DNA from 3 places in the Novosphingobium sp. HR1a genome. Region 3 is predicted to be linked to each of the others. Evidence: predicted binding sites of a transcription regulator. Region 3 holds the regulator's gene; each other region holds the start of a gene.
The links. The regulator LexA, encoded in region 3, represses DNA repair genes until DNA is damaged. The targets are predictions, from matches to a motif close to GTTCCNCNCTTGTTCT.
Positions count from the first base shown of each region.

Region 1 (9,729 bases), on a different contig from region 3:
TGACGAAATAGATGTTCAGCCGATCGAACGGCATCGTGATCATCAATTCGAGGCTGATCCAGTAGAGCAGCGTCAGGGCCCACGTGATTTTCGCATACCGTGGTCGCCAGAACCAGTCCGCGGCACGAGGCGACGGCGCATTCGCCGCGGGTTCACTATGATCGACATCCTGCATGTGCAGCGCCTTTCCAAGCGGGAAGATAGCACAGCTTCATTCGGCGTGGAAACGGCCAAGCGCGCTCCGGTCCGGGGCAAGCCGGATACGAATCCGGCCAACCGAAAACCGCGCCCCTCCTCTCCCACTTCGCTTCCACGACGCTTTTCCCTAAGATCCCGGATAGCGGTGCGCATCGCTACTGAAGAAATCGCGGTATGAAACGCCGCCGCCCTCCGCCTGCCGGGCAGCCAGAGCTTTCGCCGCAAGCGCATGCCGCCATTCTTCGCCTCGCCCGCCTGCTGGGAAGGCAGATTGCGCGTGAACAGCATCAGGCGCGTCGCGAGCGGAAGAACGCCAAGGACTTGCCCTCCTCCTGATCAATGCCCCGGCACCCGGGTTCACATTCAGTCGAGACTACGACGGGTCGTCAAGCCTCGCATGAAGCCTGCGCAAGCACACGCCCTGCCGGGCTGATACCGATGTCGCCTCTCTCAAACCGAAAAATCCCAGCCGATCGACGCCGGAGAAACCGCGCCGGGCAATTCCGCTGGCTGTTCTGGCAGAGGGAGAGGCAAACGGGGATCCTGGTCGATAGCGGATTTCAAGTGCGGTTCTCACCCAGACCTTACCCACCAGCTTCACCCTTCCCAGTCATCCATCGCCCGGCGGTAGTCTTCCTCGGCGCGCTCGCGCCGAGCTTCGAGTTTACGAAGCTGCTCATCCCGCTTCGCGCGCAACGCATCGCGCTCTTGGCGCAGCTGTTCGATCGCGGCCTCGATCCGGGCGATCGCGGCGGCAGCCCGATCCGACGCCCGCTTCACCGCAGCCTCCGCCCTGGTGAGATTGGCGCGGCTCGGCCTGGGCGTCTTTCGCTTTGTCCGGGCCGGCGCCTCACGATCTTCGGCGGGGTCGGCAGCGGTTTTTGCCGCACGCTTGCGCGTCTGCGCCAACGCAGCGAGATGCTCGGCGCGGCTGCCTCTCGCAACACGGATGACCACACCCGGCCGCGCAAGCGGCGCCTTCGAAAGCCCGGGGTCCGTAACCGCCTCCGCAGCGCCGCTTGCGAAAAGGTCCGTGCCGGCGCCCCACGCCTGCAGGGCGGCCTTTCGGCTCGTAGCCGCCACGTAGGCATCGTCGAAGCCGATCGATGTCCGAAAGACCTTGAAGGGACGCTTCGCCATCCCGCCTCAACGCACGAGGAACCCATCGGCGCCCATGCGCTTTGCGAAGGCCATGAAGATCGCCACTTACAACGTGAACGGCGTCAACGCCCGCTTGCCCGTCCTGCTGCGATGGCTGGAGCTCGCGGAGCCGGACATCGTCTGCCTTCAGGAATTGAAGGCGCCTGACGACAATTTTCCGGAAGGTGCGATCAGGGATGCAGGCTACGAGGCGATCTGGCACGGGCAGAGCCGGTGGAACGGCGTCGCCATCCTGAGCCGCATCGGCGAAATCCATGAGACACGCCGCGGCCTTCCCGGCGATCCTACCGACGAGCAGAGCCGCTACATCGAAGCTGCGGTGGGCGGCGTCCTGATCTGCGGGCTTTACCTGCCGAACGGCAACCCGCGACCCGGACCCACATTCGATTTCAAGCTGCGCTGGTTCGGGCGTCTCCAGGCTCATCTCGCCGCCCTGACCGGGCTCGAGGCACCCGTCGTGTGCCTGGGCGACTTCAACGTCATGCCCACCGATCTGGATGTCCATGCGCCGGAGCGCTGGCGCGAGGACGCGCTCTTCGCGCCTGAAGTCCGGGCCGCCTATGCGCGTCTCCTCGACCAAGGCTGGATCGACGCCGTGCGCGCCCTTCACCCGCGCGAGACCGTTTACACGTTCTGGAAATACTGGCGCGGCGCCTTCGAGCGCAATGCGGGGCTCAGGATCGATCATGCCCTGCTCAATCCGCTCGCAGCGAAACGTCTGCTTGCCGCAGAGGTCGATACGCGTCCGCGGGCCTGGGAAAAGACCAGCGACCATGCGCCGCTCTGGATCGAGCTGTCGGATCGCCGCGCACCAGGAAAACGGACCGGAACATCCCGCAATCATTCCTGAACAGCTGCGGTTTGAACCTTCTGGCAGCCCTTATGGGCATTACTGAGCATACCAGCTTCGAGAAAAATCTTTATCGTTTTCAGTCCATTACTTAGGTCGCCCTTCCCCGCTTCGCCACGAACGACGCCTTGACGAAAATCACGGCAAAAGGGAACATATAGCGAACATATGAGTCGCCTTCCCTGAACCATGATCCCTCAATCCGTGCTCTCCTCCCCTCCGCCGGCCGAGCAGCTTGCCGCGCTCCGCGAACGGATCGCGCATGTCCACGCGGTGCGCGGCCCGGTGCTGCCATTCGGCCTGCCTGAGATCGATACCCGGCTTGCCGGGGGAGGCCTCGATGGATGCGCGCTTCATGAAATAGCCGGCGCCAGCGCCAGCTGGAGTGACGATGCCGCCGCCACACTATTTGCCGCAGGTCTTGCCGCGCGCTTTGCCGAGGGTCCGGGCATGACGGTGCTGTGGGCGCTCAGCCGGTTCGACCTTTATGCGCCCGGCCTCGAACAGGTGGGACTGGCCCCGAACAAGGTTCTCTACGCGCAAGGGAGAAAGGATGCCGAAGTCCTCGCGCTCGCCGAGGATGCATTGCGCGACGGGTCGCTGGCCTGCGTGATCGCCGAGGTAAAGGCGGCCGACCAGACCTCTACCCGCCGACTGCAGCTCGCGGCGACCGACGGGCGGACGCCCATGCTGCTCTACCGGCGGCATCGTACGCGCGAACGAAATCCGCTCGCCCAGCCATCGGCCGCGATGACGCGCTGGAGCGTCGGCACCGCACCTTCGTCCCCTCTGCACCATGCCGGTGTCGGACGCGGGCAGTGGACGATCGAGCTTGTCCGCCAGCGCGGCGGCAATCCCTTCTCTCTTCTCCTTGAGGCCTGCGATGAACAGGGTCGCCTCGCTCTACCTGCCGCAGTTGCCGATCGAGCGCCTGCGCGGGCTGGAGCAGCCATCCGCGCCGCGTAACGCGGCTGCGCCGGCGCCGCGCTTTTCCCCACCCATCGATGACGATCCCGGCGCGTGCTCGGTACCGCGCGGCGGCGGATGGCGACCCGGTGCGCGCTGGGCGCAAAGCGCGCTCGCGGCGACGCCGGGCCAGCCGGATATCGAAGCCCAGTCGGATATCGACGCATTGCCAGCGCATCAGCGCCCGACGATGCGTGAAATGGGTCGGCGCAGCGAAGCTGCCGATCATCCCTTTCGCGCGATGGCGCCCGGCGACGGGGCCGCATCGGTCCCGCGCTCGCTGTCACGGATAACGCACCCGCATGCCGATCCTTTCGCCAAACCCCTGGTCCTGATCGCGCGCAGCGGGCAGCGCGACGTCGTGACCGCCGCCTGCCCTGTCGCGCTTGATCTCGGCTTGCTGCCCGGCATGGCCGCCGCCCATGCACGGGCCCTGGTGACGGACCTCGATGTGCGCGATGCCGACCGGGACGCCGACACGGCGTGGCTTGAACGACTGTCGCTTCACGCCGTCCGCCATTGGACCCCGACGGCCAGCGTTTGCGATACCGACGGCCTGTGGCTCGACCTGACCGGAACCACGCATCTTTTCGGAGGCGAGGATCGCTTCTGTCGGCGGGTGCTGCACTTCCTGCGACGCCTCGGCTTTACCGCGCGCATCGCCATAGCCGGAACGCCGGGCGCCGCACATGCACTGGCCCGTTTCGGAGGCCGCGCCGTGACTATCCTGCCGGCGCGCAGCGAGGCGCAGGCGATCGCCGACCTTCCGCTGGCCGCCCTGCGCCTTTCGCCCGACGCGCTGACGACCGCGAGCCGGTTCGGTCTCGAGCGGATTGCCGACCTCTACGCCATGCCGCGCGGTCCGCTCGCCAAGCGGCTTGGACTGAAGACGGTAGAGCGGCTCGACCAGGCGCGAGGCCTCGTTGCCGAGCCGATCGTTCCGATGGTTCCATTCGAGGCACCTCGCGCCGAGCGACGGCTGCTTGAGCCGATTATCACGGCGGACGCCATCAACCAGGTCATTGGCGACCTTCTCGGCGACCTGGCCTCTGACCTTCAGGCGCGGCGGCTCGGCCTGCGCACGGCGGTGCTCACCTGCGAGCGGGTGGATGGCGTGGATCAGCGAATCGCCATCGGCACCGCGCGCGTCACCCGCGACGCCAGGCATCTGGCGCGCATGTTCGCGATGCGCGTCGAGCGGATCGACCCGGGGCTCGGCATCGAGGTGATGACGCTTGCCGCGCCGCGCGTCGAGGACCTGCAGCCGGTCGCGCTCGGGTGCGGCCTCCTGGACACCCAGCGCGCGCCAGATATCGCGCCGCTCGTCGATCAATTGTCGGGCCGGGCCGGCGAAGAGGCCCTGTTCCGGGTGAGCGCGATCGAAAGCGATGTGCCCGAGCGCGCGGTTCGCCGCACCCCGCCGCTTGCGGCGACGACTGGCTGGCCTGCCTGGCGCCGGCCGGTTCGCCTGCTGCATCGGCCTGAAATGCTCACCAACGTGGTCGCCCTGCTACCCGATCATCCTCCGCGTCGCTTCTCATGGCGCGGCACGCCATACCGGGTGTCGGCTGGGGAAGGGCCCGAGCGCATCCATGGCGAATGGTGGCGCTGCTCCCGCGAAATGTGGGCTGTGCGCGACTATTTCATGGTCGAGACTGAAGGCGGAGAGCGCTTCTGGCTATTCCGGCGCGGAGATGGCGTCGATGCACCGACCGGCGATCTCACCTGGTATCTCCATGGTGTGTTCGGTTGATGGCGACCTACGTCGAACTGCAGGTCACCAGCCACTTCTCGTTCCTGCGCGGTGCTTCGGCTCCCGAGGAACTGTTCACAGCGGCCGCCACGTTTGGCCACACCGCGCTTGGCCTTGCCGATCATAACACGGTGGCCGGGATCGTGCGCGGATGGGCCGGGCAGAAGGAGACGGGCGTACGCATGATCGCGGGCTCGCGCATCGATCTGGCCGATGGCCGCGCGATGCTGCTCTACCCCACCGATCTTCCCGCCTGGTCGCGCCTTACGCGCCTGCTTTCGCTGGGCAAGGGCCGCGGCGGCAAGGGCAAGTGCATCCTTACATGGAATGACATAGCCGAGAGTTGCGAAGGGCTGGTCGCTATCCTGCTTCCGGACATGCCGGACGCACGGACCGCGGCCTACTTCCAGGACCTGCGCGCCGTGTTCGGCGATCGCGGGTACTGCGCACTGTCGCTGCGCCGCCGACCAGGCGACCAAGGGCGACTCCACGGCCTCGATGCCCTTGCCCGCAAGGCCGGCATCCGCTGCGTCGCGACTGGCGACGTGCTTTACCATCAACCCGAACTGCGCCCGCTGCAGGACGTGATGACCGCCATCCGCGAGAAGACGACGATCGATGCCCTCGGCTTCAGGCGCGAGAGGTTCATGGACCGCAATCTCAAGTCGCCGCAAGAAATGGAGCGCCGCTTCGCCGCCTTCCCCGATGCCATCCAGGCCAGCGCCGACATCGCCGCGCAGTGCCGGTTCGATCTGGGCGAAATCCAGTACCAGTATCCCTACGAGGAGGTGATGGCCGGCCGCACCGCGCAGCAGGCACTGGCCGCCCTGACCGAGGAAGCGGCGGCGCGCATGTTTCCGCAAGGGCTGGGCGAGGCCTACCGCAAGCAGATCGACCACGAACTGCGGCTGATCGAACGGCTCGGCTATGCGCCGTATTTTCTGACGGTCCACGCGATCGTCGCCGAAAGCCGGCGGCGCGGCATCCTGTGCCAGGGACGCGGCTCGGCCGCCAACAGCTGCGTGTGCTTCGTGCTGGGCATCACCTCGATCGATCCGATCAAACACGAACTCCTGTTCGAGCGTTTCGTCTCGGGCGAGCGCAAGGAGCCGCCCGACATCGACGTCGATTTCGAGCACGAGCGGCGCGAGGAGATCATCCAGTGGATTTATGACACCTACGGCCGCCATCGCTCGGCGCTGACCGCCGTCGTCACCCGCTACCGCACGCGAGGCGCGGTCGCCGAGGTTGGCAAGGCGCTGGGGCTGCCGCGCGATCTCACCAAGATGCTCACCGGCCTCGTGTGGGGCTGGTCGATAGACGGGATCAGCAACGAACAGATCGAAAGTCTCAATCTCAACGCCGACGACCATCGCCTGCGCCTGACCCTGGAATTGTCACGCCAGCTGATCGGGACACCTCGGCATCTTTCGCAGCACCCCGGCGGCTTCGTGCTGACGCAGGAACGGCTCGACGACCTCGTTCCGATCGAGCCGGCGCGCATGGAGGATCGCCAGATCATCGAGTGGGACAAGGACGACATCGATGCGCTGAAATTCATGAAAGTCGATGTGCTGGGCCTCGGAATGCTCGGCTGCATGAACCGCGCCTTCCATTTGCTCGAGACCCACAAGGGCATCCGGGTAGGAATGGCCGACCTGCAGGATGACGACCCGGACGTCTACGCAATGATCCAGAAAGCCGACACGCTGGGCGTGTTCCAGATCGAGAGCCGCGCGCAGATGTCAATGCTGCCGCGCATCAAGCCCGACAAATTCTACGACCTCGTCATCGAGGTCGCGATCGTGCGGCCGGGCCCAATTCAGGGCGACATGGTCCATCCATACCTGCGGCGGCGCGAAGGCAAGGAGACCCCCGAGTATCCGAAGGCCGAGCTGCGCGCGGTGCTGGAAAAGACACTCGGCGTGCCGCTGTTCCAGGAGCAGGCAATGAAGGTCGCGATCGTCGGCGCCGGCTTCACGCCGGTCGAAGCCGACCAGCTGCGCCGCGCCATGGCAACTTTCAAGCTGACCGGCGGGGTCAGCCACTTCTACGACAAGCTGGTGGGCGGCATGGTCGCGCGCGGCTACCCCAAGGACTTCGCCGAGCGTACCTTCAAGCAGATCGAGGGCTTCGGATCCTACGGTTTTCCAGAAAGCCATGCGGCCTCTTTCGCCAAGATCGCCTATGCCAGCTGCTGGATGAAGCATCATCATCCCGACGTGTTCTGTGCCGCCCTGCTCAACGCCCAGCCGATGGGCTTCTATGCGCCCGCGCAGATCGTGCGCGATGCGAGGGCGCACGGCGTCGAGGTGCGTCCCGTCGCGATCAACCACAGCCACTGGGACTGTTCGCTCGAACCCGGCCGCGGCAAATACCTCGCAGTCCGACTGGGTTTTCGCCAGGTGCGCGGCCTCGCCAACGTCCATGGCGCCGCGATCGTCGCCGCACGCGGCCCCGCCCCGTTCGGAACCATCGAGGAGGTGTGGCGCCGCGCCGGGGTGCCGCGCGCGGCGATCGAGCGGCTTGCCGAGGCCGATGCCTTTTCCGGCATCGCGCAAGATCGCCGGCAGGGCGTTTGGAAGGTGAAAGGTCTAGGGGACGCGCCGCTCCCGCTCTTCGCGGCGGCCGACGAGCGCGAAGCGCGTTTCAGGCCGGAGAATGTAGAACAGGACGTGATCTTGCGGGCGATGAGCGAGGGCCGTGAAGTAGTCGAGGATTATCGCTCGCTACAGATGTCGCTTCGCGGGCACCCGCTCCAGTTCCTGCGCTCGCAGCTCGATGCCATGCGCATCGTGCGCTGCGCCGATCTCGGCGCGATCCGCGATGGCCGCAACATCGAGGTTGCCGGGGTAATCCTCGTGCGCCAGCGGCCCGGATCGGCCAAGGGCGTGCTGTTCGTGACGATCGAGGACGAGACCGGCATCGCCAACGGCATCCTGTGGCCGAACAAGTTCGAGATCTACCGCCGGCAGATCATGTCCGCCTCGATGATCGCAATGCGCGGCCGCCTGCAAAAGGAGGGCGAGATCATCCACGTGATTTGCGACCGCATCATCAACCACGACGACATGCTCCGCTCGATTGCCCACAGCGACTTCTCCGTGACGCCAGGACGCGGTGACGGCGCCAGTAACGGCGGTGGTCCCGATCCACGCGATCCATCTTGGCCTCGCGGCAGGACGCTGGGCTCGCCAGGCTACGGGCCGGGCAAGTATCCGGATGATCTCGTGCCGATCCGCAGTCACGATTTTCACTGATCGACCTTTCGCGTTTCGCCCGGGCAGATCGGGCGCGTCATTTTCCCGGCCCTTCCTGCGCACGCTTTCCCCGGCAGCACGCCGCGACTATCAGGCTGGCGATGACGTCTTTCGCTTCCTACGCCTTGTCCGAAGCTGCCCGCACTCTCGAAGGCCATCCGGACTATCGGGTGCTTCGGCGCCTGCTTCCAGTAGACCGGCTATATGCAGGGCCGCCGCACGGGAAGACGCGCATTGGTCTCGCCCTCGACGTCGAAACGACAGGTCTCGACCGGGAAACCGACAAGATCATCGAACTCGCCGTCCAGCGCTTTCGCTTCGATGAGCTCGGCCGGATTGTACAGGTCGGCACACCCCGGCTCTGGCGCGAGGATCCGCAGCAGCCACTTGATCGCAGGATCACCCGTCTCACCGGCCTGTCCGACGAGGCCCTCGCGGGTCAGGCGATCGACGAGGCGGAAGCTAACGACATTCTGGCATCTGCCGACCTCATCGTCGCACACAACGCTGCCTTCGACCGACCTTTCGTCGATCGGCGGCTACCGACAATCGCGGGGCGCGCCTGGGCCTGTTCGATGGCGGAGATCGACTGGCTGGACCTCGGCTTCGACGGGAAGGCCCTGGGATACCTGGTTTCGCAGTGCGGATGGTTCTTCGAGGGGCACCGCGCCGAGAATGACATCCTCGCGCTGATCTACCTCCTTGGCCATGCTGCACCTGATGGTGATACCATCATGGCCAAGCTTCTCGCCCATTCACAGCGGCCAAGCTTTCGCGTGAACGCGGTGGATGCCCCATTCGAAGGCAAGGATGCGCTCAAGGCACGGGGCTATCGCTGGGACCCGGCGATGCGCTTCTGGTGGAAGACCATTCCCGAGGAAGACATGGATGCCGAACGGTTGTGGCTGCTGGCGGACATCTATACCGGTCACGGCGAGCCGGCATTCCATCCCCTATCCGCTTGCGAACGATATCGATAAGGACGGCGGGCCCGAACCATCGTTGAATGGGGTTTCAAGCGTCGCCTCCTGCTCTATGGAACGCTCATGCGCAAACTGATCCTGCTCGCCCTTTCGCTCGCCCTCGCCACGCCTGCCCATGCCTGGGGGCCGATCGGGCACCGCATCACAGGTGCCATCGCCGACGAGAACCTGAGCGGCCTCGCCCGCGCGAATGTCCGGCTACTGCTCGGCACTGAAGACCTTGCCGAGGCAGCGACCTGGCCAGACGACATGAAGTCCAATCCCGACACCTTCTGGCAGAAGCAGGCCAGCCCCTGGCACTACGTCACCGTGAAGGGTGACGAGTACAAGGCAACCGATGCCCCGGCAGAGGGCGACGCGATGACGGCGCTTTCACGCTTCACCGCCACGCTGCGTGATCCCAGGGCGTCGCTGGAAGACAAGCGCCTTGCGCTGCGTTTCATCGTCCACATCATCGGCGATCTGCACCAGCCACTTCACGATGGAGCAGGCGATGATCGCGGTGGCAATGCGGTGTCGGTCACCTGGTTCGGCAAGCCGAGCAACCTGCACTCGGTC
Region 1 is NZ_JABXWS010000069.1:4,173-13,901, reverse strand. Features, by position in the region: gene HWN72_RS19305 (hypothetical protein) at 1-175, opposite strand, end outside; gene HWN72_RS19300 (hypothetical protein) at 796-1,338, opposite strand; gene xth (exodeoxyribonuclease III) at 1,391-2,209, shown strand; gene HWN72_RS19290 (ImuA family protein) at 2,399-3,175, shown strand; gene HWN72_RS19285 (DUF6504 family protein) at 3,126-4,928, shown strand; gene HWN72_RS19280 (error-prone DNA polymerase) at 4,928-8,188, shown strand; gene HWN72_RS19275 (3'-5' exonuclease) at 8,290-9,168, shown strand; gene HWN72_RS19270 (S1/P1 nuclease) at 9,235-9,729, shown strand, end outside.
Region 1: HWN72_RS19290 (ImuA family protein) is a predicted target of LexA. The motif match lies at 2,360-2,375, and genes of this name have one in related genera.

Region 2 (9,729 bases), on a different contig from region 3:
CTCGGCCTGATCGCCAAGGTACTGGAAGGCGTGGAGGAACTGGCACCGCGGATTCATGCGCATGTGGCGACCGCGCTGCTGGCCCCGCTGGTCCTCGCGGGGGTGTGGCTGGCCATCCACCGGATGAAGCGGCGCATTCTCGGTCCGGAGGAAGGAAAATGACGCTGGATGAAAATAATCTGCAAGACTCACTTGCCGGGTCCGGATTCGTGCGCTAGTGGCGCGCTCCTGCCCCGGAGCGGATGCAAATCCAGCTCCAAGATTTAGCGGTCGTGGCGGAATTGGTAGACGCGCAACGTTGAGGTCGTTGTGGGCGAAAGCCCGTGGAAGTTCGAGTCTTCTCGACCGCACCAGGCAGTATTCGAACAGCACTGATCATGGCCTTCGGGCTCCCCTCGCAAGAGGGGGATCAGCTGTTCGTATCCTTTTTCGACCAGAAGCATCTGCATGCGGCGACCGGGATTATCCCCGACGCCGGCCATCGCCGCGTTCGGACGGACATGGGCAAATCTGCACGAATGTTACAGAGTCGCTCCACATCACTGCTGTAACGAGGCGCAATGCCCTCCCGGAACGTCCATTCCCGTATCCACGTGCTTGCCATCGGCGGCGCGCATCAGTTCGGCCATATCGTGCCGGTCGCCTGTGAGCTTGCCCGCCGTCATCCGGGGCAGGTACGCCTGTTCGTTTCCGCCGAGGCCGAAGTGGCGGCGGCCATGGCCTATGCAGGGCAGGGCGCGGCGCCCGAGATCGTCGTCATGCGCCTGCCCGCCGTCACTGCGCTGCTGCCGGCCTCGATGCACAAGTTCGTGCGGCTTACGCTCTGGGCGAAGCGGCTGCGCGATGCGGCGGTGATCCTCTGCGCCGAGCGGACCTCCACCATGCTCAAGCGCCTGCCGGGGGATTGCCCGCCGATCCTTCACATCCCCCACGGAGCGGGCGACCGCGCGGTCGGTTTCGAGCCGCGCTTCCGCCTGTTCGATCACGTCATGCTGGCGGGCCGCAAGGACCGCGATCGCCTCGTCGAAGCGGGCTTCGTGAGAGCGCAGGACTGCACCGTTACCGGCCCGGTCAAGCTGGCCGCCGTGCTCGATAATGCGCAGGCCCGGCCACCGCTGTTCGACAACGCGCGGCCGACGATCCTCTACAACCCGCACTTCTCGAAGAAGCTCTCCTCGATCGAGGCGTTCGGGCGGGGGCTGATCGCGGCAGTGGCGGCGGACGGTCGCTACAACCTCGTCGTCGCGCCGCACGTGCGGCTGGCGAAGCGATGGTCGGCGGCGAAGCGGCGCGCGTGGGAGGCGCTGGCGATCCCGGGGCAGGTGATCGTCGACCTCGGCTCGGCGCGCAGCAACGACATGACATATACGCTGGGCGCGGACCTCTACGTGGGCGACGTCAGCAGCCAGGTCTACGAATTCCTCGTCCGCCCGCGCCCGTGCCTGTTCGTCGATGCCAAAGGCGTCGACTGGCAGGACAGCGAGGACTACGCGATGTGGCACTTCGGCGAGGTGATCGCCCCCGACGCCGACCCCGTCGCCGCGATCGAGCGCGCCTTCGCGGCGCACGGGGACTACGTCCAGCAGCAGCGCGAGCGCATGACCTACACCATCGACGGCATCGCGTGGCTGGCTGACGGCACGCCGACTTTCGGCACGCGTTGCCCGGTGCGCGAGGCGGCAGACACGGTGGAACGGTTCGCGGGGCTGAGAATGAAGGCAATCGCGGCAATCGCTTGACCCCCAATTAGCGCGATTATCCACCTATCCTCGTCATCCCCACCTTCGCGGGGATGACGGGATGTGCTTACGGCCTTTCCGGCGGGGATCGAACGGCGGTGTGGACCTGCCTCCAGAATGGGAACATAAGAAGAACATAATTCCCGATTCGTAAGGCCCGTCCCATGTCCCGCCCTCAGGCCCCCGCCTGTATCGAAGATCCGCCCCCGGGCACGCTCCCACGCCTCGCCCGGGCGCAGCTGCACGAGGTCCATGCAGAGGCCGAGGACTGGGCCTCGGCGCTGGCTTTCGCCTTCGGCATGGTGGACGCAGAGAAGGCGCGCCCCGTCCTCCTGCTACGCCCCCGCCGCAAGGGCGCGGGCCTCGTGCCGTGCGGTGAGGGGCTGCGCGCGCTCGGCGTGGACCCGGCGCGGCTGGTGATCGTCGATGCCCGTAACGACGCTGCCCTGCTGCGCGCGGGGCTGGATGCGGCGCGCAGCAGCGGCCCGGCTGCGGTGCTGATGGAAAGCTGGGGGGCGATGCGCGAATACGACCTCGTCGCCAGTCGCCGCCTGATCCTCGCGGCGGAAGGCTCGCGCATCCCGGTGGTGATCCTGCGCGGCGATGCCGAGCCCCGCTCCAGCGCCGCACATACCCGCTGGACGGTTTCCAGCGCCCCCTCGACCCCGCTGGAGATGCGCGCGCCGGGGGCCGCGACGCTGCTCGTCGAACTCGTACGCAGACGCGGCGGCCCGGCGGGGCAGCGCTGGCGGCTGGAATGGAATGAAGACCATGGCGGTTTCCGCGAACTCCCCCTCCACACTGAACCCGCCACCGAAGAGCGCGGGCCGCCGCTACCTGGCACTGTGGTTCCCCTTTCTGCCGTGCGAGCGCGCGCGCCGCTCCGGCGTACTGCCTGAGGGAGATGCCCCGCAGGCCCTCGTCGCGCGCGATGGACAGGCGCTGCGCCTCGCTGCCGTGGACGTGACCGCGATGCGGCAGGGCCTGTCTTCCGGCATGACCCTCGCCGATGCGCGGGCGCGCAGCCCGGACCTTGCCACCGCGCCGCACGATCCCATCGCCGACGCGCGGGTGCTGGAGCAGCTGGCGGGGGCGATGATCGCCTTTACCCCGCTCGTCGCGCTCGATGCGCCCGATGGCCTGCTGCTCGACGTCACCGGCTGCGCGCACCTCTTCGGCGGGGAGGAGGCGCTGGTGCGCCGCGTGGTGAAGGATGTCGGTCCGACTACCCGCCACGCCCTCGCGCCTCACTCTGCCGCCGCCCGTGCGCTTGCCCGCTTCGGTGGGAAGGACGACGTTCGCACTCTTCCGGTCGCCGCGTTGGAACTGGACGAGGGCGCGCTTTCCGGTCTGCGCCGCGCGGGCCTCGAGACGCTGGGCGATCTTGCCGCGCGGCCGATGGCGGGGCTGGCGGCGCGTTTCGGGGAGCTTGCGGTCAGCCGCCTACGCGCCATTCTGGGAGAGACCGGCAGCCCGGTCATCCCCGTGCGCCTGACCGAGCCGATCCGGCTGGAGACGCGCTTTCCCGAACCGCTGGGCCGCACCGACGATGCGCTGGAGGTGGTCGAGGACATGCTCGCGCAGGCCGGGCGCACGATGGAGCAGCGCCAACTGGGCGGGCGGCGCTGGGCGGTCACGCTCCACCGCAGCGACAACCAGCGGCGGCGGCTGGTGGTGGAGACGGGCCTTGCGGTGCGCGATCCCGCCGCCGTCATGCGCCTGCTGCGCGAGCGGATCGACACGCTTTCCGACCCGCTCGACCCCGGCTTCGGCTTCGATGCGATCACCCTGGCGGTGCTCCACGCCGATCACCTGCCCTCGCGCCAGATCCTGCTTGAGAGCGGCAAGGAAGAAAACGCCGATAATGTTTCGGCGCTGGTGGACCAGCTCAGCGTGCGGCTGGGCGAGGACAGCGTGCGCCGCCTGATCCCGCGTGACCGCCACTTGCCCGAGAAGGCGCAGGCGCTGGTTCCTGCGCTGCGCCTGCGAGGCGCCCCATGGCCGGAGCCCGAAGACATGCCGCCCCGCCCGCTGCTGCTACTCGATCCGCCGCAACCGGTCGAGGTGATCGCCGGTGTCCCCGACAGCCCGCCCCAGCGCTTTCGCTGGAAAGGCCGCCTCCACGACGTCACGCTGGCCGAGGGGCCGGAGCGGATCGGCGCGGAATGGTGGCTGAAACGCGGCGGCCACATGCCCGGTGCTGCGGGCGAGACGCGCGACTACTACCGCATCGAGGACGGCGCGGGCCGCCGCTACTGGATCTTCCGCCACGGCCTGTTCAGCGAGAAGCCCGACCCGCGCTGGTATCTCCACGGCCTGTTTCCGTGAACTTCGCCGAACTGGTCACCGCCACCAACTTCAGCTTCCTGCGCGGCGCCTCGCCGGGGGAGGAGATGGTTGCGCGTGCGCTGGCGATGGGCATGACCGGCATCGGCATCGCCGACCGCAACACCGTGGCGGGCGTGGTCCGCGCCCACCGGGTCTGGAAGGAGATGGGGCGGGCGAAAAGCGGGCTGCGCCTGCTCGTCGGCGCGCGGCTGGTCTTCGCGGACGGCACGCCGGACGTGGTCGCCTACCCGATGACCCGCCACGGCTGGGGCCGCCTGACGCGCCTGCTCACCGTGGGCAACCGCAAGGCGAAGAAGGGCGAGTGCGAACTGCACCTGAGCGACCTTGTCGAGCACGCGCAGGATCTGGCGCTGATCGTGATGCCGGGAGATGGGGACGCGGACGAAGCGCTGCTCGCCACCCTGCGCGGTTTGACGCCGAAGCTATGGCTCGCCGCCACGATGCCGCGCGCGGGCCGCGATGCGCGTCGGCTGACGCAGCGCATGGCGCTGGCCGCCCGCGCGGGCGTGCCGCTGATCGCCACCAACGACGTGCTTTACGCTAGCCCGGAGGACCGCCCGATGCAGGACGTGCTCACCTGCATCCGCGAGGGGTTGACCGTCCAGACCGCCGGCCGCCGCCTCGCCGCCAATGCCGAGCGCCACCTCAAGTTCCCCGCCGAGATGGCCCGCCTCTTCCGCGCCTGCCCCGAGGCGCTGACGGCGACGCAGGACCTCATGGCCTGCGTCACCTTCACGCTGGATGATCTCAAATATGAGTACCCCCACGAACCTGTCCCCGAAGGCTGGGAGCCGCAGCCGTGGCTGGAACATCTCGTCATGGAGGGTTCGCGCAAGTGGTTCCCCGATGGCCTGCCGCCCAAGTACCAGGAGACGCTGGACGAGGAATTCGGTCTGATCCGCGAACAGAAGATCGCGTACTACTTCCTCACCGTCCACGACATCGTGCAGTACGCGCGCGGTCTGGAGAAACCGATCCTGTGTCAGGGACGCGGCAGCGCGGCCAACTCGCTGGTCTGCTATTTCCTCGGCGTGACCCCGATCGACCCGGTGCAGGAAAGGCTGCTGTTCACGCGCTTCCTTTCCACCGAGCGCGACGAGCCGCCCGACATCGACGTCGATTTCGAGCACTCCCGCCGCGAGGAAGTGATGCAGTACATCTACCGTCGCTACGGCCGCGAGCGCGCCGGGATCGCCGCGACCACGATCTGCTACCGCCAGCGCAGCGCCATCCGCGAAGTCGGCAAGGTGCTGGGCATGAGCGAGGACGTCACCGCGCGGCTTTCGGGCACCGTCTGGGGCAGTTGGGGCGGCGACGAACTGCCCGAAACGCGGCTGACCGAGGCGGGCTTCGACCCCGGTAATCCGCAGGTGGAGCGCTTGCGCGACATGGTCGGGCGGCTGCTCAACTATCCGCGCCACCTGTCGCAGCACGTCGGCGGCTTCGTGCTGAGCGAAGGGCGGCTCGACGAACTGGTGCCGATCCACAATGCGGCGATGGAGGACCGCACGTTTATCGAGTGGGACAAGAACGATCTGGAATCGCTCGGCCTGATGAAAGTCGACATTCTGGCGCTCGGCATGCTGACGGCGATCCGCAAGAGCTTCGACCTCCTGCGCGATCACGGTTTGCGCGATCTGGAACTGGCCACCGTCCCGCAGGGCGACAAGCCGACCTACGACATGCTGTGCACCGGCGACAGCATCGGCACCTTTCAGGTCGAGAGCCGCGCGCAGATCGCGATGTTGCCGCGCATGAAGCCGCGCATCCTCTACGATCTCGTCATTCAGGTCGCCATCGTGCGGCCGGGGCCGATTCAGGGCGGCATGGTCCATCCCTATCTGCGGCGGCGCACGGGGGAGGAGGAGGTGGTCTTTCCGGGGCCACCGGGAGAGATGGAGGATCTGCTCCACAAGACCATGGGCGTACCGCTGTTTCAGGAACAGGCGATGCGCCTTGCGATCGTCGCGGCGAAGTTCACGCCTGCAGAGGCCGACCGCCTGCGCCGCTCGATGGCCACGTTCCGACGCAACGGTACGATCCACCAGCATCAGGAGAAGTTCGTCAACGGTATGGTTCGGCGCGGCTACCCGCAGGATTTCGCGGAAGGCTGCTTCAAGCAGATCGAGGGTTTCGGCGAATACGGCTTTCCCGAAAGCCATGCGCAGGCGTTCGGGCTGCTGGCCTATGTCTCGTCATGGCTGAAGTGCCACTATCCGGCGGTGTTCACCTGCGCGTTGCTCAACAGCCAGCCGATGGGTTTCTATGCGCCCGCGCAGCTGGTCGCCGATGCGCGCCAGCACGGGGTGGAGGTGCGGCCCATCGACATCGCCGCAAGCTGCTGGGACAACACGCTGGAAGGCGAACGTATCCTGCGCCTTGGCCTCAGGCAGATCGGCGGGTTCAAGGAGAACTGGGCCGAGGCGCTGGAGAAGGCCCGCAAGGTTGCCCCCATCGCCAGCCTCGAAGATGCCGCGCGCCGGGCGAACCTGCCTTCGCGCGCCTTGCGGCTGCTGGCGGATGCCGATGCGCTTGGCTCGCTGGGGCAGAGCCGGCGGCAGGCAGGGTGGGAGGCGCGGCGGGTTCCGGCGGTGCAGCTGCCGCTGTTCGCCGCGCTCGATGCACCCGAACTGGCGAAGGAACCCGACGCCGCGCTCCCGGCGATGGCGCCGTCCGAGGAAGTCGTGGCCGACTACCAGACCCAGCGGCTATCGCTGAAGGGCCACCCGATGCAGTTCCTGCGCGCGCATTTCGAAGGGCAGGGCGCGCTGACCTGCGCCGGGGTCAATGCCGCGAAGGACGGCCGGAAGGTGCGCGTCGCGGGGGTGGTGCTCATCCGCCAGCGGCCGGGCAAGGGCAACGCGATCTTCATCACGATCGAGGACGAGACCGGCGTGGTCAACGCGCTGCTGTGGGCGCGCGAGTTCGAGAAGCAGCGCCGCGCGGTGATGGCCGCGCGGCTGATGGTGATCGACGGTGAAGTGCAGCACAGCAAGGAAGGCGTCGTCCACCTGATGGTCACCTGCGTGACCGACGCCAGCGAGGCGCTGTCCCGCCTCTCGGCTCCGCCCGCGCTCAAGCCCGAGCCGATGCCGGGCGACGCGGTGCGCCATCCGGTCTACGATCCGAACCGCCCGACTTCGGGGCATGCGACACGCGGCCACCCGCGCAACGTGCGCATCCTGCCGCGCTCGCGCGACTTCCACTGACGCTCAGTAGATGTCCCGCAGATAGCGGCCGCCCTCGGCCATCTCCTCCAGCAGCGCATCGCCGAGCACGGCCCGCAACGCCGCATCGACGGCGGGCGCCATGCCCAGCAGGCTGCCGCAGACGAGGATCGTGGCCCCGTCCCCTACCGCTTCGCGCAGGGCGTCGGCGACTTGCGGGATCACCTCCTGCACGTAGCGGCCGCAATCGGGATCGCGCGACCAGGTGCGCTCCAGCCGCGCCAGCGTGCCGTCCGTCAGCCAGCCTCGCAGTTCGGCGTCGAGGAAGGCATCGTGCTCCCGCGAACGCTCGCCCAGCAACAGCCAGTGACCGGCGCTTCCGGCCGCCGCCGCCTGCCGCAGGTGGCCGCGCAGGCCCGCGAGGCCAGTGCCGTTGCCGATGAGGATCAGCTGGCGCTGCTCTTCGGACACGCGGAAGCCGGGGTTGGCATGGAGCCGCAGCGCGATCTCCGTCCCCAGCAGCGCATGCGCGGTCAGCCAGCCCGAACCGAGGCCGAGGTTGCCGTCCTCGCGCCGGACCTGCCGGACGATCAGTTCGATGCATCCGTCGGTCGGGATCGAGGCGATCGAGTATTCGCGGTGAGGAAGCGGGCGAAGTCCAGCGACTATCTCTTCGGGCGTGCCTGCGAGGCTCTCCGGCAGCACGGACTCGGCGATGTGTGCGGTAAGGCTGCGGTTATGTACCTCGTAGGTGCCGTTGAGTGCCGTTCTGTCCAGCAGGGCGCAAACCGCCGCCGGGTCGTTGGCGGGGCGTATTTCGGCGATGTCTCCGGCCTGCCAGTCGAGCGTTTCCCCGTCGAGCGGTTCGAGCGCGATCAGGAACGCCGGACCGCCCGGACTGCCCGGATTGAGCAGTTCTCGCCCGGCCAGACGCCAGCGCCCGTAGCGCGCGGGAGCGAATTCCGCCGCCATCGGATCGGCGCCCAGCGCGGTCAGTTGCTGCTGCCACTGGCGCTCGGCATCGATGTCCTCGCCATCGACCTCGATGGTATCGAACAGTCGCCGCCCGCCGCCTGTGTGGAGCCAGCGATCGACCTCGTGCCCGAAGGCGCAGAACTGAGGATATTCGCGGTCTCCCAAAGCGAGAACGGCGTAGTCGAGGTCCTTCGCCGCAGGCGGCAAGGCCATCGTTTCGCGTGCGAAACGGCGGACGCGGTCAGGCGGTTCGCCTTCGCCATAGGTGCTGACGACGAAGAGCGCGCGCCGCGTTTCCGCCAGCACCGTGCCGTCCACCGAAGACAGCGGCAGGACCTTGGCGCCGCCGAGGACCGCTGCCGTCTGCCGCGCCAGTCGCTCGGCGCCGCCGGTCTGGCTGGCGAAGGCGATCAGCATGTCCGTGTTGGCTGCGCCGCCGGCGGGCAGTCCCTGGACTTGCGCGAGAGCGCGCTTGCGGCGGCGCCGCGCGATGTAGAGCAGCAGCCCGGTGACCGCGAAAAGCGGCATGGCAAGGCTGGTCACGAAGATCACGATGCGGCCGGGGAGCCCGAAGATGGCGCCGCGATGAATTTCGAACATGCTCGTCGCGACGACTTTGCCGAGTACCCTGTCGGCATAGCGATCCGCCTTGAGCAGACGGCCGCTGGCGAGGTCGATGGTGAGGTTGTCGGTCATGCGGTCATGTCGCGCGCCGGCCAGCAGCACGCGGAAAGTCGCCTTCTTGCCCGCTTCGGGCAGCGTCACGAAGACCGAATCGAAGCGGCCGGCGGTCTCGCGCTCCACCGTCTTCCAGGCCGGGGCGAGGAGGACGGGAGGCCGCGGCGCGCCCTTGTCCTTTTTCGGCCCGCCCTCGGCCTCGCCCTTGGCCGAGCCGGTGAGCACGACCATCGCGCCTTGGCGATACCACTCGTAGGACCACCATAGCCCGGTGAACGCACTGAGCAGGTAGACGAGCGCGACCCAGCTGCCGATCACCACATGCAGTTCGCGGTAGAGGTTGCGCCCGCTCTTGCGCCAGTCGAGCACCAGCCACGCGCGCCAGTCGAGCGCGCGGCGGGGCCAGCGCAAGTAGAGGCCGGACAAGGCGAAGAAGATCAGTCCGATCGTGGAAAAGCCGGTGATCTGGCGGCCCCAGCCCTTCGGTCCGCCGGGAAGTGCCAGCCAGCGGTGGAGGTCCTGCACGGTCTGGAAGAACCCGGCGCCGACCGGTTCGCCGAGCAGGCGGCCGTCGCGCGGATCGACGTAGCTGCGCTCGCCGCGCCGCTTGTCCGCACCGGCTTCGAACTGCACCTGCCATGCGCGCGTCGGATCGGCTTCGACGGTGAGCCGCTCCACCCTCAGGCCCTCGTGCAGGGCGGAGGCGCGCGCAATTACCGCATCTGGCGAGAGCGGCGGTGCGTTGCCGGGTTTTAGCGTGACGATGCCGGGGCTCAGCACGCGCATGCTCTCGTTTTCGAAGCTCATCGCGGCCCCGGTCA
Region 2 is NZ_JABXWS010000006.1:2,878-12,606, forward strand. Features, by position in the region: gene HWN72_RS01445 (DUF3422 domain-containing protein) at 1-162, shown strand, start outside; tRNA gene HWN72_RS01450 (tRNA-Leu) at 267-353, shown strand; gene HWN72_RS01455 (glycosyl transferase) at 561-1,739, shown strand; gene HWN72_RS01460 (ImuA family protein) at 1,904-2,638, shown strand; gene HWN72_RS01465 (DNA polymerase Y family protein) at 2,631-4,067, shown strand; gene HWN72_RS01470 (error-prone DNA polymerase) at 4,064-7,297, shown strand; gene HWN72_RS01475 (sulfite reductase flavoprotein subunit alpha) at 7,301-9,729, opposite strand, start outside.
Region 2: HWN72_RS01460 (ImuA family protein) is a predicted target of LexA. The motif match lies at 1,860-1,875, and genes of this name have one in related genera.

Region 3 (9,729 bases):
ACCGCTGCATTGCAGCATGGGCCATGGACCGCCAAGGGCCTCTTGTCGAGGGTTTTGGCAGTCGTCGAGCGATTTCTTTCCGGGGCGGAATTCGAACGCGCACCATGGGTGACGGTGGCCTTCGCAACCGGCATAATTGCGTGGTTTTGGCTGCCTTCGGCACCTGCTTGGGCAGGCCTTTGCGGCGCTCTTGTTGCAATTTGTGCAATTTGTTATGCATCCTTTCCCTTGCGCGTGGTTTACCCGCATCTCGGTCGGGCGTTGTCGCTGTTGCCGCTGGTGGTGGTTGCCGGTTGCCTCGTCGTCTGGGCGCGTTCCGAACTGGTGGGACAACCCGCCATCGAGCGCCCGCTATCGGGAAATTTCAGCGCGCAGGTTCTGGCGATCGAATCGCAGCCGGCCTTGGGACGCGACAGGTTGCTGCTGGCCATGCGTGACCCCCTGAGCGGCTCCGGCCATGACGCTTCGCCCGGCAACGCGATCAAGGTCCGGCTCAACGTTCCCGGCAAGGGATCGACGACCGGGATCGCGGTGGGCGATCTGGTGGCTTTCCGGGCACGGTTGATGCCGCCGGCGCCGCCCATGCTGCCCGGCGCCTACAACTTTGCGCGCACGTCCTGGTTCACAGGCATCGCCGCGAGCGGTTCGGTCACAGGTGAGGTGAAGGTCGTCCGGAAAGGCAAGCGAAGCGAGTGGGGATTGCTGGATATCCGACAATCTTTGACGAACCATATTCGCGCCCGCATCGGGGACGAACGAGCGGGCATCGCCGCTGCATTCGTCACCGGCGATCGCGGCGGCATTACGGAGGCTGACGACCAGGCCATGCGCGACTCGGGGTTGGCGCATCTGCTCTCGATCAGCGGCCTGCATGTCAGCGCGATGGTCGGGGCGGTCTATCTACTGGTCATCCGGTTGCTGGCGCTGTTCCCGTGGGTGGCCCTGAGGGTGAGGCTGCCGGTCGTCGCGGCCGGTGCGGGGGCCGCTGCAGGCGTCGCTTACACTTTGCTTTCCGGGTCGGAAGTTCCGACCGTTCGGTCCTGCATCGGCTCCCTCCTGGTCCTGATCGCACTGGCTTTGGGGCGGGAGCCCTTGTCCCTGCGCATGCTTGCGGTGGCGGCGTTCTGCGTCCTGTTGCTCTGGCCGGAGGCGGTGATCGGGCCGAGCTTCCAACTGAGCTTCGGCGCGGTCCTGGCGCTGATCGCCGTCAGTACGGCCAAGCCCGTGCGGCACTTCCTTGGACCGCGCGACGAAGGGCTTGCCATGACCGGGCTTCGCCATCTTTCCCTCCTGCTGCTGACGGGCGTGGTCATCGACCTCGCGCTCATGCCGATCGGCCTGTATCATTTCCACCGCGCCGGAGTGTATGGAGCGCTGGCCAACGTGGCGGCAATTCCGCTGTCTACCTTTGTCGTGATGCCTTTGCTGGCTTGTGCATTGGTCCTCGATATCGCCGGGCTGGGCGGGCCGGTCTGGTGGCTCGCCGGAATCTCGATAGACCTGCTGGTCGGCCTGGCCCGCTGGTTCGCGTCGAGACCGGGCGCTGTGAACCTGCTTCCCGGTACAGACACCTGGGCATTCCTGCTTTTCGTCGCGGGAGGTCTGTGGATGGGCCTTTGGAGCGGCCGCATTCGCTGGGCCGGGCTACCGATCGCCTCGGTCGGTGTGTTCTTGCTGGCGACCGCACCGGCGGCGGACATGCTGGTGTCCGGAGATGGTCGCCATGTCGGGCTGGTCGAAGATGGCGGGAAACGGCTTTACCTGCTTCGAAACAGCGAAAGCGGCTACGCCCGGGACAATCTCATGGAATTCGCCGGGATCGAGGCAGACCCGGTCACGTTCGACAAGTTCCCGGGTGCCCGCTGCAACCGTGATTTCTGCGCCTTGCCGGTCAGACGCTCCGGCACCACGTGGCATGTGCTGGTTTCGCGGGGCCGCGATGCCGTCGCGGAACGGTCGCTCGCCGCTGCATGCGAACGCAGCGACATCGTCATATCGGATCGCTGGCTGCCGCGCAGTTGCAAGCCGCGCTGGTTCAAGGCCGATCGAGGATCGCTTGGGCAGACTGGCGGGCTGGCGGTATATCTGGGCAAGGCCCGTATCGATACGGTAGCCCAGACCCAAGGTGAACACGGCTGGTGGCGTCCCCGGCCTGTTCACCGTTACAGGAATGCTCCTGCGCCGCGCAAATCGCAGTAATTACCGGTTGCTGCTGCGCCAAGGCCTTCATGGCGCAGCGTGGCCGTGTCAGTTGTACCGTCGAAGCAGGCCGGCGAGCTTGCCTTGGACTTCCACTTCGTCCGCACCGTAAATCTGCGGTTCGTAAGCGGCATTTGCGGGATCCAACCGCACCATTCCCGCCTCGCGCCGAAGGTACTTGAGGGTGGCCTCTTCCCCGCGGATCAGGGCAACGACGATCTCGCCGTCGCGAGCGGCATTCGTGCGCTTCACGAGGGCGAAATCACCATCCAGAATGCCCGCCTCGATCATCGAGTCGCCGGAGACCTCGAGCGCGTAATGCTCGCCGGAGCCAAGCAGGGCGGCAGGGACAGGCAACATGGACTGTCCTTCGAGAGCCTCGATCGGCACACCTGCGGCAATACGCCCGTGCAGCGGGATCTCGATAACGTCGTTGGCGGCTTCGACGGAACGACGCGGCGTCTGCGGACGCGCCAATCCATCATTGCTGTTCGCTGCAGAAGGACGCAGGGCCTTGCTTCCCGTGTCATCGGCCTGGCGCAAGACTTCGAGCGCACGTGCACGGTTGGGAAGGCGGCGGATGAAGCCGCGTTCTTCCAGTGCGGAAATCAGTCGGTGAACACCGGACTTGGACTTGAGGTCGAGCGCCTCCTTCATCTCCTCGAAGCTGGGGGAGATGCCTGTCTCCTCAAGCCGGACCTGGATGAACCGGAGCAATTCGTGCTGCTTGCGCGTCAACATGTCGCTGCCTTCTCGTGACCTCCGAACCAGGCAAACCCTGATCGCGTTTGTTCTGGTAGTGAACATTGAGGGAACAATCAAGCAACCAATTGCCGATACTTCAGGCAATACCGCCGTTCTGGAGCAAGTATATCCGGACTTCTTCACCAGCCTGTGCCGGACCGGCCAGCGCCGACCGATCGACCAGCACGTTGCTTGCCGCCAGGGACGACAGGGCGCCGCTGTCCTGCAGCGGGCTTACCGTCACATTTTCTCCGTCCCACCAACCGCGCAGGAATTCCCGGCGACGGCCGCTTGGGTGCAGCGGCATGGCCAGCCGGGCTGTCAGCCGCATGGGCAAGGGGCGCGCAGCCCCCTGCATCGCGCGCAGGACGGGGAGCAGGAAATGGTAAGCGGTGACGTAGCTGGAGACCGGATTGCCCGGCAGGCCCAGCACGATCTGACGGCGTCCTGCCACGTCGCGGGTGGCGACTAGGATTGGTTTGCCGGGCTTGATCGCGACACGCCAGAAATCGATGCCCGCGCCCCAGCTTTCGAGTGCCGGACGAATGAGGTCGTGATCGCCGACCGAAGCGCCGCCGCTCGTTACGATGAGGTCGGCATCGGCGGATGCTTCGAAAGCGGAGGTTATTGCCTTGATCGTATCGGGCACCGGGCCGATCCGCCGCGCATCCACGCCCAGCGAACGCGCCATGGCCGTCAGCATCGCGCCGTTGCTGGCGGGAACCTGGTGCGGTGCACAGCGCTCCGGATCGGAGGCGAGTTCGTCGCCGCTGTCGATCACGGTCAGGCGCGGTGTGCGATGCACGGGAAGGTGCGTATGGCCGGCCGCGATCGCCAGCGCCATCTGCGCGGGCGCGATGTGCAGACCAGCGGGCAGGACTTCCACGCCCTGGGCAAAATCCATCCCGCAATGGCGGATGTGCTTGTGCGCCGGTGCGGGCGGCTCGCCCGAGAGTATAAGGTTCGCGCCCTCGCGTGTCAGGTCTTCCTGGATTATGACGGCCGCCGCGTCGGGCGGCAGCATCGCGCCCGTCGAAATTCGGACTGCCTCTCCTTGCGAGAGCGGGCCGACATAAGGATGCCCGGCGGCACTTTCACCGACGATCCTCCAGGGGCCGCGCATGTCGCCTGCCGTGACGGCGTAGCCGTCCATGGCTGACAGATTTGCGGAGGGCTGCGTGCGTCTGGCGTGCAGCGGTTCAGCCAGGAAACGGCCGAGCGCGCCTTCGATATCGACACGCTCTATCGACAGCGGGGTGACGAGCGCGAGGAGGCGAGCTTGTGCCTCCTCCAGAGAGAGCGGCGCGGAGCCGTTCATTCAGTCCATCCGTCCATCTTCCAATGGCCTGATTTACCGCCGATTTTCTCGACCAGGCGGATGTCTCCGATGACCATGCCCTTGTCGAGCGCTTTGGCCATGTCGTAAATTGTGACAAGTGCGATAGAAGCTGCTGTTATCGCTTCCATTTCTACCCCGGTGCGACCGGTCAGCGAAGCCTTCGCGATGACGCGGATAGCATTATCCTCGAAAGCGAAGTCGAGGTTTACGGCATCGAGCGGCAGCGGGTGGCACATGGGGATGAGATCGGCCGTCCGCTTGGCCGCCATGATGCCAGCAATGCGCGCGGTTCCAAGCACGTCACCCTTCGGAGCATTCCCGGCGCGGATCGCGGCAAGGGCATCCGCGCTCATGGAAATGCGTCCGGATGCCACGGCGATGCGCTGCGTCTCGGCCTTGGCGCCAACGTCGACCATGTGCGCGTTGCCGTCCGGGTCGATGTGAGTGAGGGACTTGCTCATCGCGAACCCATGGCGTTCAGGCTCCGGTTAGTAGCGCGCGCGTGGCTGCCTCGATGTCGTTCTGGCGCATGAGGCTTTCGCCGACGAGGAATGTCCGGGCGCCGCACGAGGACAGGCGTACCAGATCGGCATGGACGTTGATGCCGCTTTCGCTCACCAGCAGCGTGCCTGCCGGCGCCAGCGGGGCGAGGCGCTCAGTCGTGCCGATATCGGTGGCGAAACGTCGCAGGTCACGGTTATTCACACCAATAAGGCGCGATTTCAAACGACTTGCACGCTCCATTTCAGATTCGTTGTGAACTTCGACGAGGCAGTCGAGGCCACGCTCGGTCGCAGCGGCTTCGATTTCCGCCATCAGCACGTCGTCCAGTGCGGCGACGATGATGAGGATGGCATCGGCACCGATCGCGCGCGCTTCCGCGACCTGCCAGGGATCGACCATGAAATCCTTGCGGATCACCGGAAGGCCGCAGGCGGCGCGGGCCTGGATGAGGAAATCCTCGTGGCCCTGGAAGTAGGGAGCATCAGTGAGCACGGACAGGCACGCGGCGCCGCCCCGCTCATAGGCGACCGCGTGCTGTGATGGCTGGAAGTCGCTTCTGATCAATCCTTTGGAAGGCGATGCTTTCTTGATTTCTGCAATCAAGGCGTAGCCGGTCGCGGCTTTGGCGCGCAGTGCCGCCTCGAAGCCGCGAGGGGGCGTCTGCATGGCAGCGCGGGCGTCGAGATCGGCGATCGTGGCCAGCGGCTTGCGGGCGGCGACCTCCTCGCGCTTGGTATCGCAGATTTCGGTAAGTTTATCGGACATGGAATCCTCGTCAGGCACGGGTTGCCGCGATCCAGCAGTCGAGCAAAGCCTTGGCGAGGCCCTTGTCGATCGTTTCTGCCGCTTCTTCGACGCCCTCGGCCCAGGTGTCCACTTCACCGGCCACAAGCAGCGCGCCTGCGGCATTGAACAGGACGGCGTCGCGATAGGCGCCGGGAGCGCCCATCAGCAGGTCGTTGAGGGCACGGGCGTTGTAGGCGGGGTCGCCGCCGCGAATGGCATCGACTGCGGCCGTCGGTAAACCGGCATCCTGCGGAGCGACGCGGCGCATCGACAGTTCCCGGCCGCGAATATCCGCGACTTCGTTGCCGCCTGCGAGGCTCAACTCGTCGAGGCCCTCATCACCGGAAATGACCATCGAGTGCTCGGTGCCAAGCCGCAGCAGGGCATCGGCGTAGATCGGCACATAAGCCGGGCGTGCGATGCCGACTAGCTGGCGCGAGACTTGCGCCGGGTTCGCCAGCGGCCCCATCAGGTTGAAGATCGTGCGGCGGCCTAGCGACTTGCGCAGCGGCATCAGCCGACCCATCGTCGGGTGGTGGCGCGCGGCGAACAGGAAGCCGATGCCGATTTCGGCGAGCGTGGATTCTGCAGTCTCGACGGCGCGGTCGAGGTTCAGCCCCATCGCTTCGAGGGTATCGGCGGCGCCCGCTTTGGAACTGGCAGCGCGGTTACCATGCTTGGCGACGGGGACGCCCGCAGCCGCGACCACCAGAGAAACGGCGGTCGAGACGTTGAGGGTGTGGAAGCCGTCGCCGCCGGTGCCGCAGACGTCGATGGCGCCTGCGGGCGCCTTCACCGGGATCATCCGCTCACGCATGGCGCGAGCCGCGCCCGCGATTTCGCTGGCGGTCTCGCCGCGATCCGACAAGGCGACGAGGAACTCGGCGATTTCGGATTCGGGCATTTCGCCGTCGAGGATTGCGGCGAAGGCTGCCTGGGCCTCGTCCTCGGCGATCGGGTGGAGAGGGTCGGGAAGGGTCATGCGCTCAGCCGTTCCGGCAGTTTGGCCTCGATACCGCAAGTGCGCAGGAAGTTTGCGAGCATGGCATGGCCGTGCTGGGTGGCGATGCTTTCCGGATGGAACTGGACGCCGTGGATCGGCAGGCTCGCATGGCGGAAGCCCATGACATGGCCGTCGTCCGAGCGGGCGTTCACCACCAGCGTCTCAGGGATATCCTCGACGATCAGCGAGTGATAGCGCGTCGCGGTGAAGGGCGAGGGCAGCCCGGCGAAGACTCCGGTGCCGTCATGCGTGACAGGAGAGGTCTTGCCGTGCATCAGCCCGCCGCGCACGACCTTGCCGCCGAAATACTGGCCGATCGACTGATGGCCGAGGCACACGCCGAGGAGCGGCATCCCCGCATCCGCTGCCGCGCCGACGAGGTCGAGGCTGATGCCCGCCTCGTTGGGGGTGCAGGGGCCGGGCGAGATCAGGAAGCCCTTCGCACCGCTGGAAATGGCCTGGCCTGCGCTGAGCGCGTCGTTGCGCACGACCTCCACTTCGGCGCCCAGTTCCATCACGTAATGGACCAGGTTCCAGGTGAAGCTGTCGTAATTGTCGATGACGAGGATCATGACTTCGCCTTTGCGCTTTTCTCGACGACGATCAAGGGGCCGAGCGGAGGGCCGCCGTCGACGCGGCCATGTTCGGGGTCCCAGAGCGAGGATACGCTGCCGTCAAGGAACAGCGCATTGTCGCATTTCAGGGCGTCGCGGAAATAGCGCGCGAGCTTGCCGAAGGATACCGGCTCGTCGGAAATGACGAAGTGGGCGCGGCCCTTGTCATCGATGCCGACGCCGTTGCGCAGCTTCAGCGATGTGCCGTCATCGTCGATCTTCGGGTGCAGCTTGCCGGAGATGACCAGCATCGGGCCGGACTGGGTGCCGAAATCGGGACGGTCGGTGACGGACTTTGCGAAGTCGTCGCTGGCGCGGACATGCCAGTTGCCTGCCGCGTCGCCGTAGAAGACGCCGTTGGGGCTGAGGTGAAAGTTGCCCCAGCCTTCGTTGGTATTGAGGGCATGCTGCTTCTCGCCGTTCTCGACGTAGTAGCCGATCGGCTTGCCATCGGCGTCGAACATGCCGCCGTTCATCGCGAAGGCAACTTCGTGGCTGCGCGCCGGGCGGTCCACCGCGAGTTGCGAGAGGCTGCGATACGGCGCGCCGCCCTTGGGGCCGAGGACGGTGTGAATGGTGTGACGACCCGGCACGGCGGTACAGTGCGTGAAGCTGGCGCCCTCGAAGCTCGCGCCCTGGCATGGCGGAGGAGGCGGGGCCGATGGCTTGGCTGCGGGTTCGTCGGCGGAGCAGGCGGCGAGGATCGCGCAAGCTGCGAGGGCTAGGGGCGTTCGCATGCGATCAGATCCGCTTGACCTGACACCGCCCGAAGCCTTCGCGAAAGCTGTCGAGAATGTCGTTGCCAACCTGGTCCTTGGGCAACCATATCATGGTGCAGCCAGCTTCAGGCTTGGCGAGGAGAAGCCGATCGTCTTCGGTCCACCAGCGGAAGTCCTTCCAGTTAAGGCTCAGGTCGACCGAGGGGCTGGCCACGGTGAAGCCGTCGCCTTGCATCCGATAGCTGGCGGCATTTCCGGCAAGATCGTTTTTCTGCCAATGGGTAAGGGCCGTGCGGGGCAACGAATAGAAAAAGCCGATCGCGAGCAGCACTCCGGCTCCAACGAAATAGGCCAGTGAATGCAATGCCGATGCGCCGATCCTTGAAAGAAGGGACCCGGCATAAGCGCCGACGTTCAGCGCGGAGACGGTCACAAACAGCGCCAGCAAGAACAGGGCCGACCGCAATGTCAGCCACTGTCGGAGCAGATATAGCCGGTTGGCGTGCAGATAATCGGGATAGCGGTATTCAGTCGTGAAGGCGCTCACTGCCCGAACCCGGGTTCCCCGGCCACGCGGATCGCTTCGCGCGCGGCGGCGAAGAGGGCGCCGCTCTTGGCTTCGCATTCGCGCTGTTCGTAGGCCGGGTCGCTGTCCGCCACGATGCCTGCGCCTGCCTGCACGTGCAGCACGCCGTCCTTGAGCAGGCCGGTGCGCAGGACGATGCAACTGTCCACCGAACCGTCCGGCGCGAAGTAGCCGACGCCGCCCGCGTAAGGGCCGCGCGTCTCGGGCTCCAGTTCGGCGATGACCTCGCAGGCACGGACCTTGGGCGCGCCCGAGACGGTGCCTGCCGGGAAGCCCGCGAAGACCGCGTCGATGGCATCATGCTTCGCGGTGTCGAGCCGGCCGACAACGTTCGAGACGATGTGCATGACGTGGCTGTAGCGCTCGATGGTGTAGCTGTCGGTGACCTCGACGGTGCCTGCAGCGGCGACGCGGCCGACGTCGTTGCGGCCGAGGTCGAGCAGCATCAGGTGCTCGGCGCGCTCCTTGGGATCGGCGAGGAGGCCGGCTTCGTTGGCCTTGTCCTCGGCCGGGCTGGCGCCGCGCGGACGGGTGCCCGCGATCGGGCGGATGGTGACTTCGCCGTCACGCACGCGCACCAGGATTTCCGGGCTGGAGCCGACCAGCGCGAAGCCGGGCAGGTCGAGGAAATAGAGGAACGGCGAGGGGTTCACGCGCCGCAGGCTGCGGTAAAGCGCCAGCGGCGGGAGCGGGAATTCGCAAGTGAAGCGCTGGGCCAGCACGACCTGAAAAATGTCGCCCGCCTCGATGTAGTCCTTCGCGCGCAGGGCCATCGCCTTGTAGTCTTCCGGCGCGACGACGGGCGTGCGCACCGGCTCGGCGAGATCGGTGGCGACGGGCACGACGGGTGCGGGGGCGGCGAGGCGGCGCAGGGCTTCGTCGATGCGCTCGGCGGCGCGGTCGACGGCCAGAGCGGCGTCACCCGTTTCCGGCCACACCGGCGCAACGCAGAACAGTTCGTCCGAAAGCCGGTCGAAGATCAGGATCAGCGACGGGCGCACGAACAGCATGTCGGGCACTTCGAGGGGGCTTTGCGGCGCGCGCGGCAGCTTCTCGACAAGGCCGATCGTCTCGTAGCCGAAGTAGCCGACGAGGCAGGCGAGAGCCTTGGGCAGCGCGGCCGGAACCTCGCAGCGGCAGGTCTCGACCAGCGCGCGCAGTTCGGCGAGGGTGCCGCCGCCGAGCGGTGCGAACGCCTCGCGGTCGGCCTGCCATGCGCGGTTGATCTCGCAGGC
Region 3 is NZ_JABXWS010000033.1:94,925-104,653, forward strand. Features, by position in the region: gene HWN72_RS06690 (ComEC/Rec2 family competence protein) at 1-2,199, shown strand, start outside; gene lexA (transcriptional repressor LexA) at 2,248-2,940, opposite strand; gene HWN72_RS06700 (molybdopterin molybdotransferase MoeA) at 3,041-4,261, opposite strand; gene moaC (cyclic pyranopterin monophosphate synthase MoaC) at 4,258-4,743, opposite strand; gene trpC (indole-3-glycerol phosphate synthase TrpC) at 4,760-5,551, opposite strand; gene trpD (anthranilate phosphoribosyltransferase) at 5,562-6,554, opposite strand; gene HWN72_RS06720 (aminodeoxychorismate/anthranilate synthase component II) at 6,551-7,147, opposite strand; gene HWN72_RS06725 (phosphodiester glycosidase family protein) at 7,144-7,926, opposite strand; gene HWN72_RS06730 (YcxB family protein) at 7,931-8,455, opposite strand; gene HWN72_RS06735 (anthranilate synthase component I family protein) at 8,452-9,729, opposite strand, start outside.